4 regions of the Planifilum fimeticola genome follow, and region 3 is predicted to be linked to each of the others. Evidence: predicted binding sites of a transcription regulator. Region 3 holds the regulator's gene; each other region holds the start of a gene.
What was found. The regulator LexA, encoded in region 3, represses DNA repair genes until DNA is damaged. The targets are predictions, from matches to a motif close to CGAACATATGTTCG.
Positions count from the first base shown of each region.

Region 1: CLV97_RS00595 (YhjD family protein) is a predicted target of LexA. The motif match lies at 1,208-1,221, and genes of this name have one in related genera.
Region 2: recA (recombinase RecA) is a predicted target of LexA. The motif match lies at 1,025-1,038, and genes of this name have one in related genera.
Region 4: dinB (DNA polymerase IV) is a predicted target of LexA. The motif match lies at 834-847, and genes of this name have one in related genera.

Region 1 covers NZ_PVNE01000001.1:132,455-134,658, reverse strand. Annotated here, with positions in the region: partial or broken gene CLV97_RS18465 (DUF421 domain-containing protein) at 1-327, shown strand, start outside; gene CLV97_RS18460 (CBS domain-containing protein) at 472-900, shown strand; gene CLV97_RS00595 (YhjD family protein) at 1,266-1,697, shown strand; gene CLV97_RS00590 (cupin domain-containing protein) at 1,716-2,060, shown strand.
Region 2 covers NZ_PVNE01000004.1:85,540-87,743, forward strand. Annotated here, with positions in the region: gene recA (recombinase RecA) at 1-950, opposite strand, end outside; gene CLV97_RS03910 (metal-sulfur cluster assembly factor) at 1,199-1,510, shown strand; gene CLV97_RS03915 (DEAD/DEAH box helicase) at 1,553-2,204, opposite strand, start outside.
Region 3 covers NZ_PVNE01000017.1:3,409-5,612, reverse strand. Annotated here, with positions in the region: gene ilvA (threonine ammonia-lyase IlvA) at 1-656, opposite strand, end outside; gene lexA (transcriptional repressor LexA) at 1,061-1,681, opposite strand; gene yneA (cell division suppressor protein YneA) at 1,910-2,185, shown strand.
Region 4 covers NZ_PVNE01000005.1:93,324-95,527, forward strand. Annotated here, with positions in the region: gene CLV97_RS04830 (hypothetical protein) at 1-33, opposite strand, end outside; gene CLV97_RS04835 (DUF1885 family protein) at 258-680, shown strand; gene dinB (DNA polymerase IV) at 863-2,080, shown strand; gene CLV97_RS04845 (peptidoglycan DD-metalloendopeptidase family protein) at 2,082-2,204, opposite strand, start outside.

The DNA.
Region 1 (2,204 bases), on a different contig from region 3:
GAAGGGAAGATTTTGGAGAACAACCTGCGCAAAAGACGTTTTAACGTCGACCAAATCATGCATCTCCTCCGGGAAAAGGACGTGTTTGACGTCTCCCAGGTCCAGTTCGCCATCCTGGAAAATGACGGGAGCCTTTCAGTGATGCGAAAACCGGAGCATCAGCAGTTGACGCCGAAAAGCCTCTCTCAGCCCCGGAAAAAACCGGAAGTGCCGATGGAATTGGTGGTTGACGGGCAGATCATATATGAGAACCTGCGGGTGCTGGGGAAAAGCGGTCGGTGGTTGATGGATGAGTTGAAAAAGCGGCAGGTGAAGTCGCTGCGGGATGTGTTTACGTTTCTCTGGAAAGCGACGGCACCCTGTATGTGGACAGGCGCCGGGACTTCCATTGACAAATACTGTCCGCGGACGGGAGGAATGCATTTTCCCGGGTCGGAGCAACCTAACCGCAGAAAAGGAGGGAACCCGACAATGGCTCAGCTGAGAGATATCATGACCACCCAGGTCGCCGCGGTGTCGCCCCAGGACAATGTGTATCAGGCGGCCAACCTGATGAAGCAGCACAACGTCGGCATGATTCCCGTGGTCGAAAACGGACAGCTGCGCGGGGTCATCACCGACCGGGATCTGGTGATCCGGGGCATCGCCGATAAGAAACCCAATTCCCAGCAGGTGGCGGATGTGATGACCAACGCCCCGGTGACGGGTACGCCGGACATGTCCGTCGATGAAGCGGCCCGACTCATGGCCCAGCACCAAATTCGCCGGCTTCCCGTGGTGGAAAACGGCCAGCTGGTGGGGGTCGTCTCCATCGGCGATCTGGCTGTCCGTCAACCCTTCGCCGATGAAGCGGGACATGCGCTGAGCAACATTTCCGAGCCCAGCCGTCCCGTCATGTGAGGAGGAGAGGCGGGCCGGGGAACCCGCCTCTCTTTCCTATTTCCTGCGCCAAAAGATGCTGAGGACCCGCCTGAACACAAACCCCCCGGAGATACGGAGATTTCTTTGCCGTGAACGGAGGATCACTTTCTCCAATTCTTTCATCCTTTCCTCGGCCATCCATTCCATCTCGTAAGGACTGTGCATCAATACGGCACCCTCCCTGTCCAAATCGTGTCTCCACCTTTTTGTACCCTATTTACACATATAATAAACAATATTGTTTATTATATATGTAAATACAGCAGAAAAAAATACCAGAGAAACAAGAACATACGTTTGCATATAATAAAGGTAAACGCCTTTTCACTGGGGTGGGATGGACGATGCTGATCGCTCCGGAGGAATATCGCCTTTTCGCCGACCTGGTGAAGCGGGTTGTCTTGCTGGAAGTGTTGGAACGGGTCTTGGAACGGGACTTTCGGACCATCGCAAACACTCCCGTAAAAATGCGCCGACCCATCGGAAAAGCGCTGGAGGAAATCCGGAAGCGCGTCGCAAGGGACGCACTGAACGCCCGGAGGGAATTGCGCCGGATCGGGGGAGAGATCATCGAGGTGAGGCAGTTGTCCGATGTCCGCGAAGTGAAGGCCCGTTTTCGCGGATTTCTCCACACGCAACGGTATGTCAACGAGTGGCTGCGGAGCGAGTGTGAAGAGACGTTTCTCCACCAGTTGTCCTCCCAGGATTTTTGTTCAGTTTCTGAGGCGGGGCCTGTTGAACCCTCTCGGCGGATGGAGTACAATGAATCCAAATGAATGAGGGGGTTTTTGTCGATGGAAGGGCCCTATGTGGTTCGCAAGGGCGACGGAAATTGGATTCCCATGGGTGATGGCGTTCGGCTCAGCTATTTGCGGAGATACCGGGACGAGTACAGCATCCTGTTGGAGATGGATGCCGGCGGCCGTTTTCCGGTACATGATCATGTAGGCGGGGAAGAGATATTCGTCCTGGAGGGATCCGCCCGGCTGGGAACGGAGGAACTCCGGCAGGGGGATTACTATTATTCGCCTCCGGGGGTGAGCCATGCGGTAGAGACGGAAGAGGGCTGCAGCCTCCTCATCACCTCTGCCCGAGGGATGGAAGTGAATGCAGGGCAGGAGTCTCTGGAAACATCCTGAGGCTTTTTTGAACTGATGATGAATGAAAGGGTTTTCACGGGAGGTTTTCCGATGAGGTCCAAGCCGAATCGGTTTGGACCTTTCTTTTGGCGATATTATCCTAATTATTTAAAATAAATTCATTTCATTGATGTTTGAGCCGAT
Region 2 (2,204 bases), on a different contig from region 3:
ATCTGCGCGCACACCTCAGGGTGTTCCTTCAAAAACTGTTTGGCGTTTTCCCGCCCCTGGCCCAGCCGTTCTCCGCTCCAGGAATACCAGGCGCCGCTCTTGTTCACGATGTCCAAATCCGTGGCGATATCCAATATGCTCGCCTCGTTCGAAATTCCCTCGCCGTACATGATGTCCACGTCCGCCTGTTTAAAGGGAGGCGCCACTTTGTTCTTCACCACTTTGATCCGGGTGCGATTCCCCACCATTTCGCTCCCTTGCTTGATCGTCTCCGCGCGGCGCACCTCCAGACGGATGCTGGAGTAAAACTTGAGGGCGCGTCCACCGGGGGTCGTCTCCGGATTCCCGAACATCACCCCCACCTTTTCCCGCACCTGGTTGATGAAGATGGCGATCGTCTTCGACTTGCTGATCACCCCCGACAGCTTCCGAAGCGCCTGGGACATGAGGCGGGCTTGGAGACCCACGTGGGAATCCCCCATCTCCCCTTCGATCTCCGCCTTCGGAACCAACGCCGCCACCGAGTCGATCACGATGATGTCGATCGCTCCGCTCCGAACCAGCGCCTCGGCGATCTCCAGCGCCTGTTCCCCCGTATCCGGCTGGGACAAGAGCAATTCATCGATGTTGACCCCCAACCGCTGGGCATACACCGGATCCAGTGCGTGCTCCGCATCGATGAAGGCGGCTTGTCCTCCGATTTTTTGGACTTCCGCGATGGCATGGAGTGCCACCGTCGTCTTCCCCGACGACTCGGGGCCGTATATTTCAATGATTCGTCCGCGGGGATAACCGCCCACCCCCAGGGCGATATCCAGGCCCAAGGAACCGCTGGATACCGTCTCCACCTGGGTATTGGCCGCTTCCCCCATCTTCATGATCGAACCTTTGCCAAACTGCTTCTCGATCTGCCTTAGAGCCATCTCCAAAGCCTGACGGCGGTCAGACATAGGATCACTCCTCTGTTTCCGTTTCACCTCGATATCATCATACCGCGTTTTTCACCGGGTGCCAAGATCATTTGCGAACATTTATTCGGATTTTCCTCCGAAGAAATGGAAAAAACCCTTCCTTCCTCCGGCGCAATCGGCCCCAGGGTCCTTCCGTGTTTCGGCGACCGGTCCATTGTGGTAAACTAGGGGGAGACAGCGTCTCGTCACCAAGAGAGGCATCGTTTCCCGGGAAGGAGGGGTGGATGATGGACAAGGAAAAGATGAAAGAGGAGATCATGGAGGCCCTGGGAGAAGTCACCGATCCCGAATTGGGAATCGATATCGTCAACCTGGGCTTGGTCTACGGCGTGGATATCGACGACGAAGGCAATGTGAAAGTGACGATGACCCTGACCGCCATCGGTTGCCCCTTGGCCGGAATGATCAACGGCGCCGTCACGGAAGCCGTCAAAAGGGTGGACGGCGTCAAGGAAGTGGAAGTCAACATCGTCTGGGATCCGCCGTGGACCAAAGACCGGATGTCCCGTTACGCCAAAATCGCCCTGGGCATTCAATAACGGAAACACCCTGCCGCCTGCCGGCAGGGTGTTTTCTCTCTTTCAGGAACGATTGCGGGGCCGCGCCGGTTCGAGGTTGACCCTCGCCCCGTTGATTTTCGATTGGCGCAGGGCTTCGAAGACGAAAGGAGCCACCTCTTCCGGAACTTCCACAAAGGAAAACCGGTCGTAAATGTTGATCCGCCCCACCTGTTTGGCCGAAATGCCCGCCTGCTCCGATATGACTTTCACCAATTCCTGCGGACGGATATTGGCATTGCGCCCCAGATTCACAAAGAAGCGAACCATTCCGGGCGCGGCACCCGTCTCGCCGAAATCGTAGGCGGGATCGGCGCTTCCGGTCAACCGATCGGCAAAGGCCAGATACAAAGCGGCGACCGCGACGGTTTCCGGGCTGTGCCGGGCCGTCAACTCCCGCACCATCTCTTTGAACAGGGAAAAATCCTGTTCCGACCGAATCGTCTCCTCAACCTGGGTTATCCACGTCTGCTGCTGCTTCTCCGCCACTTCCTCCAGGCTGGGGATCTCCCGCAGCTCCAACCGCTGATGAATCCCTTCCTCGATCGAACGAAGCTGCTTCATCTCCCGGGGAGTGACCAGCGTGAGGGCGACTCCCGTCCTGCCCGCCCGTCCGGTACGGCCGATGCGATGCACATAGCTTTCGGTATCCTGGGGAATGTCGTAGTTGATCACA
Region 3 (2,204 bases):
ACCCCGATCACCCTGGTATGTGGATACACGCTTTTGATATAGGAGCTGACGCCGGAGATCAGCCCGCCTCCGCCAACGGTGACAAACACGTAGTCCGGGGGCTGTTTCAAGTCGTTGAGGATTTCGATCCCGATGGTGCCCTGCCCGACGATGGTGCGGTAATCGTCAAAGGGGTGGATGAAGGACATTTGGTGTTCCTCCACGTAAGCCATGGCCCGTTGAAAGGAATCGTCAAAGGTGTCGCCGGTCAGGATCACTTCCACGAATTCACCGCCGTAATGCTTCACCTGGTTGATTTTTTGCCGCGGGGTCGTGGTCGGCATGAAAATTTTCCCGGAGATGCCGAGATGACGGCAGGAATAGGCCACTCCCTGGGCGTGGTTTCCCGCGCTGGCGCAGACCACGCCCCTTTTTCGCTCTTCTTCGGAGAGGCTGCAAATGGTGTTGTAGGCGCCCCGAATCTTGAAGGAACGGACGATTTGGAGGTCTTCCCGCTTCAAATGGACGTCGCATCCGTATTCTTCGGACAGGAGGCGATTGTATTCAAGGGGCGTATGCACGCATACTTTTTTTAATCTCTGGCTGGCGATGAGAATATCCTCAATCTTGATATGATCGGCTTGATCGGCGTGCACTTTGTCCAGAGCTTTTCCCATCTCACCTCATCCTTTGGCTTTTTGATATTTATTTGATTTTATAGCGTACCGGTCGCCCGAATGTCCAGCATTTTTCCGAGAGGGATGCGACCGGCGGGCGGGTTGAAGAGTGAAAGGCGATTTCACAAATATTGAGGAATATTTTAACACACTCTCGGGAGCTTGGCACGGCCAGATTTAAGATTCTCCGGGATGGTTCAGGAACTTTTTCAGGAAAAGCGTCCGGCAAGCGAAGCGGAAGGCGATCACTGTTTGAAAGGGGCTCAAAGGATGGGGGATGTGATGCCGGGTGGATGAACTCAAGGGGAGCTCTCAAAAATCTCGGCTGAATCAGGGGGAGTTCGCGAAGAAAATGCCCAATTAAAAAACCTCGCGATTTCGCGAGGATAAATAGCGCCATATGCTCAATGGATGTGGCGAATCAACCCCACCACTTTGCCGAGGATCGTCACCCGGGGAAGCAAAATCGGCTCCATGAGGTCATTTTCCGGTTGAAGGCGGACATAATCCTTTTCCTTGTAGAACCGCTTCACGGTGGCTTCCTCGTCCGGAGTCATGGCCACGACGATGTCGCCGTTGTCTGCGGTGGGTTGTTGCCGGACGATGACGTAATCCTTGTCGAGGATGCCGGCGTTGATCATGCTGTCGCCCTGAACAGAAAGGATAAAATGTTTGCCGTTGCCCACCATCTTTTTGGGAAGGGGAATGTATTCGTCGATATTTTCCACGGCGGTGATCGGTTCCCCGGCAGTTACCTTCCCGACCAGCGGAACCATCACCGTGTCGGTTTCCGCGCGACGTTCCGTCATTGGACGGTCCAAGATTTCAATGGCCCTCGGCTTGGTCGGATCGCGTCGGATGAAGCCTTTTTTTTCCAGGCGAGACAGATGTCCGTGTACGGTCGAACTGGAGGCAAGCCCCACCGCTTCGCCGATTTCCCGGACGGAGGGGGGGTATCCCTTTTCCTCCACCTCTTTTTTTATGTAGTTCAGAATCGCCTGTTGCCGGGGAGACAGTTTGGACATGTGCTCATCTCCTTTCTCGGACACAGGTAATCACCGCCTTCGGCTAAATTGGCACCAAACCCGAAAACCCATACCCGCTTAGTTCATCCCATTTTCAGTATACATGAAATGTGAAAAAAACACAAACATGAGTTCGGGAACACCTTGACAGAACGTTTGTTCTGTTATATGCTCGGGTTGAAGGAAATCATTTGCAGGAACCATCCGGGTGCTGACGGAGGGGATGGGATGAGCCGGAGGGGAATCGCTCTCGTCGGAATCCTCTGTTTTCTGATGGTCGTTCTGGTGGTGTGGGTGGACAGGGCGGCCGGCGACGGTCCGGAGCCGACGGTGAATGTCCGTGTTGAACCCGGCGATACACTATGGGGGTTGGCCCGAAGGTATGCGGACGATTCCGTCGACATCCGGGAACTGATCGGCGATATCCGCCGGATCAATCGTTTGGAGGATGCCGTGATCCATCCCGGGCAAACATTAAAAATTCCCGTCCGAAAAAGGGATTGATCATTCGGCAATCTGGGCA
Region 4 (2,204 bases), on a different contig from region 3:
ATCCATGAGGTCCGCCTTGCGCATCGGATCCATCCCCCATCGACTCCTCCGGATGTTTTCTCAGTGTATCACATGCCGAACAACCGAACAACATATTTTCATAATATTTATATGATTGGAATCGACTCGTCAACGAAACCTCTCTTACATTCCATACCCGCCCCGATTGTAATGGAATCCATCCAAGTGTTAAGATGAAAAGGGGCAGCCGGCCCAAAGCAAAAAGGGACTTTTTCTACAAATCAGAGGTGGAAAACATGGACAACCGCGCATGGATACGGTTGGTGGAAAATTCGACGCAGACGGAGGTTTCCCTGAAAGACGTCAAGGAACAGTTGGACCGGTACGTCGACATGGCTTCCCGCACCGGGCGCCAGCTGGGCTGGACTTATGAGGAGGCCGCCTTTCCCTATACGGTGGAGGAACGGACGGAAAACGAAAACAGCTGGCTGGTCCTCAAGGGAAAAGATCCCAAGATGTACCGCGGCTTGCTCATCGGAGTGAAGCAGGAACCCGCCGAAAAGGGAGGCCGCCATACCATTCAAATCCTCATTCCTCCGGGCGCCACCCACGGAGATAAGTCGAAGGCCAATGAATTTTGCCGCTATCTCGCCAAGGCGTTCCAGGGGGAACTCCGCCTGTTTAACGGTCGGATTATGTATTTTTACCCCCGAAAATGATCCGGGAAACCCTTCAGCCGCTTCCCCGGCGACGGGCGACCTCAGCCCGTCGCTTCTTTTTTTTCGATTATTCGGTTAAATCAGCCCATGCCTCCCCTCCCTTGTAAAAATATTCCTCTTCTCATCCGCGCCAAAAGCGGATATCCTATATTAGGAACGTTTGTTCGGAGGTGTGGCGAGGTATGGAGCGGAGGCGGACCGTTCTGTTGGCGGATATGAACGCCTTTTACGCCAGTGTGGAGCAAGCCCTCAACCCTTCCTTGCGAAACCGTCCGATCATCGTGTGCGGCGATCCCTCGCGGAGGCACGGCATCGTGCTGGCCGCTTCCTACGAGGCAAAGGAATACGGAGTGGAAACCGGAATGCCCGTGTTCGAAGCGAAAAGGCTTTGTCCCCCGGCCGAGCTGGTTCCTCCCCGCATGGCCACCTATCTCCGCGTGTCATCGCAGATCGTGGACATTTTACACCAGTTCTCCCCGCTCGTGGAGCCGTTTTCCGTCGATGAGGCCTTTGTGGAACTCACCGGGTGCGAAAAGCTGTTCGGGGACGGAATCCAGGCGGCCCGCCGCATCAAGGAACGAATCCTGCGGGAGACGGGGATCCGTTGTTCCGTCGGTGTGGGCCCCAACAAATTGTTGGCCAAAATGGCCGCTGAAATGAAAAAACCGGACGGGCTCACCGTCCTGACGGAACGAGACGTTCCAAAACGGTTGTGGCCCCTTCCGGTCATCCGGTTGTTCGGAGTCGGTCCGAGGATCTCCCGACACCTGCAGCGAATGGGCATCCGCACCATCGGAGATCTGGCTCAAGCGGATCCTGCGATGCTTGAACGGCGATTCGGCATCATCGGCCGGGTTCTTCACTGCTCGGCACGGGGCGTCGATTCCAGCCCGGTCGATCCCTGCAGCCTGGATAAAAACCGGTCCATCGGACATCAATTCACCCTTCCGAGGGATTACACGAAGGTGAGCGACCTTCGGACCGTCCTGCGCGAACTGGCGGAGGAAGTGGCCGCCCGGGCCCGCAAGGCCGGCTATACGGGCCGGACGGTCTCCCTCACCCTCCGAAGCTTCGATTTTGGTTCCGTCCACCGCTCCCTCACCCTTTCCGAACCCACGAACATCGGCCGAAAAGTGTTTGAAGCGGCCGAGGTTCTGCTCCGGCGTCACTGGGATCACCGGCCCGTTCGCCTGATCGGAATCACCCTGAGCAACCTGTCCTCCGACCGGGTGATGCAGCTGGACCTGTTCGGGAAACGGGAAAGGGAGCAACGGTTGGCGGAGGCCATCGACGCCATCCGCAACCGGTTCGGAACGACCAGCATCTTCTGGGCCCGCTCCCTCACCGGAGCCAGCGTGTTCGTCGACCGGGCCGGCAAAATCGGCGGGCACCGCATCTGACCTACCGGTCCAGGATGCTCTGGAGAATGTGGCGACGCTCGGCGGGGGTGAAGTCATCCCAAAGCCACTCGCCGTAGATGAACAGGTCCAGGTGAAGGTGCATCCCCGCGTTGCTGCGCTTGGC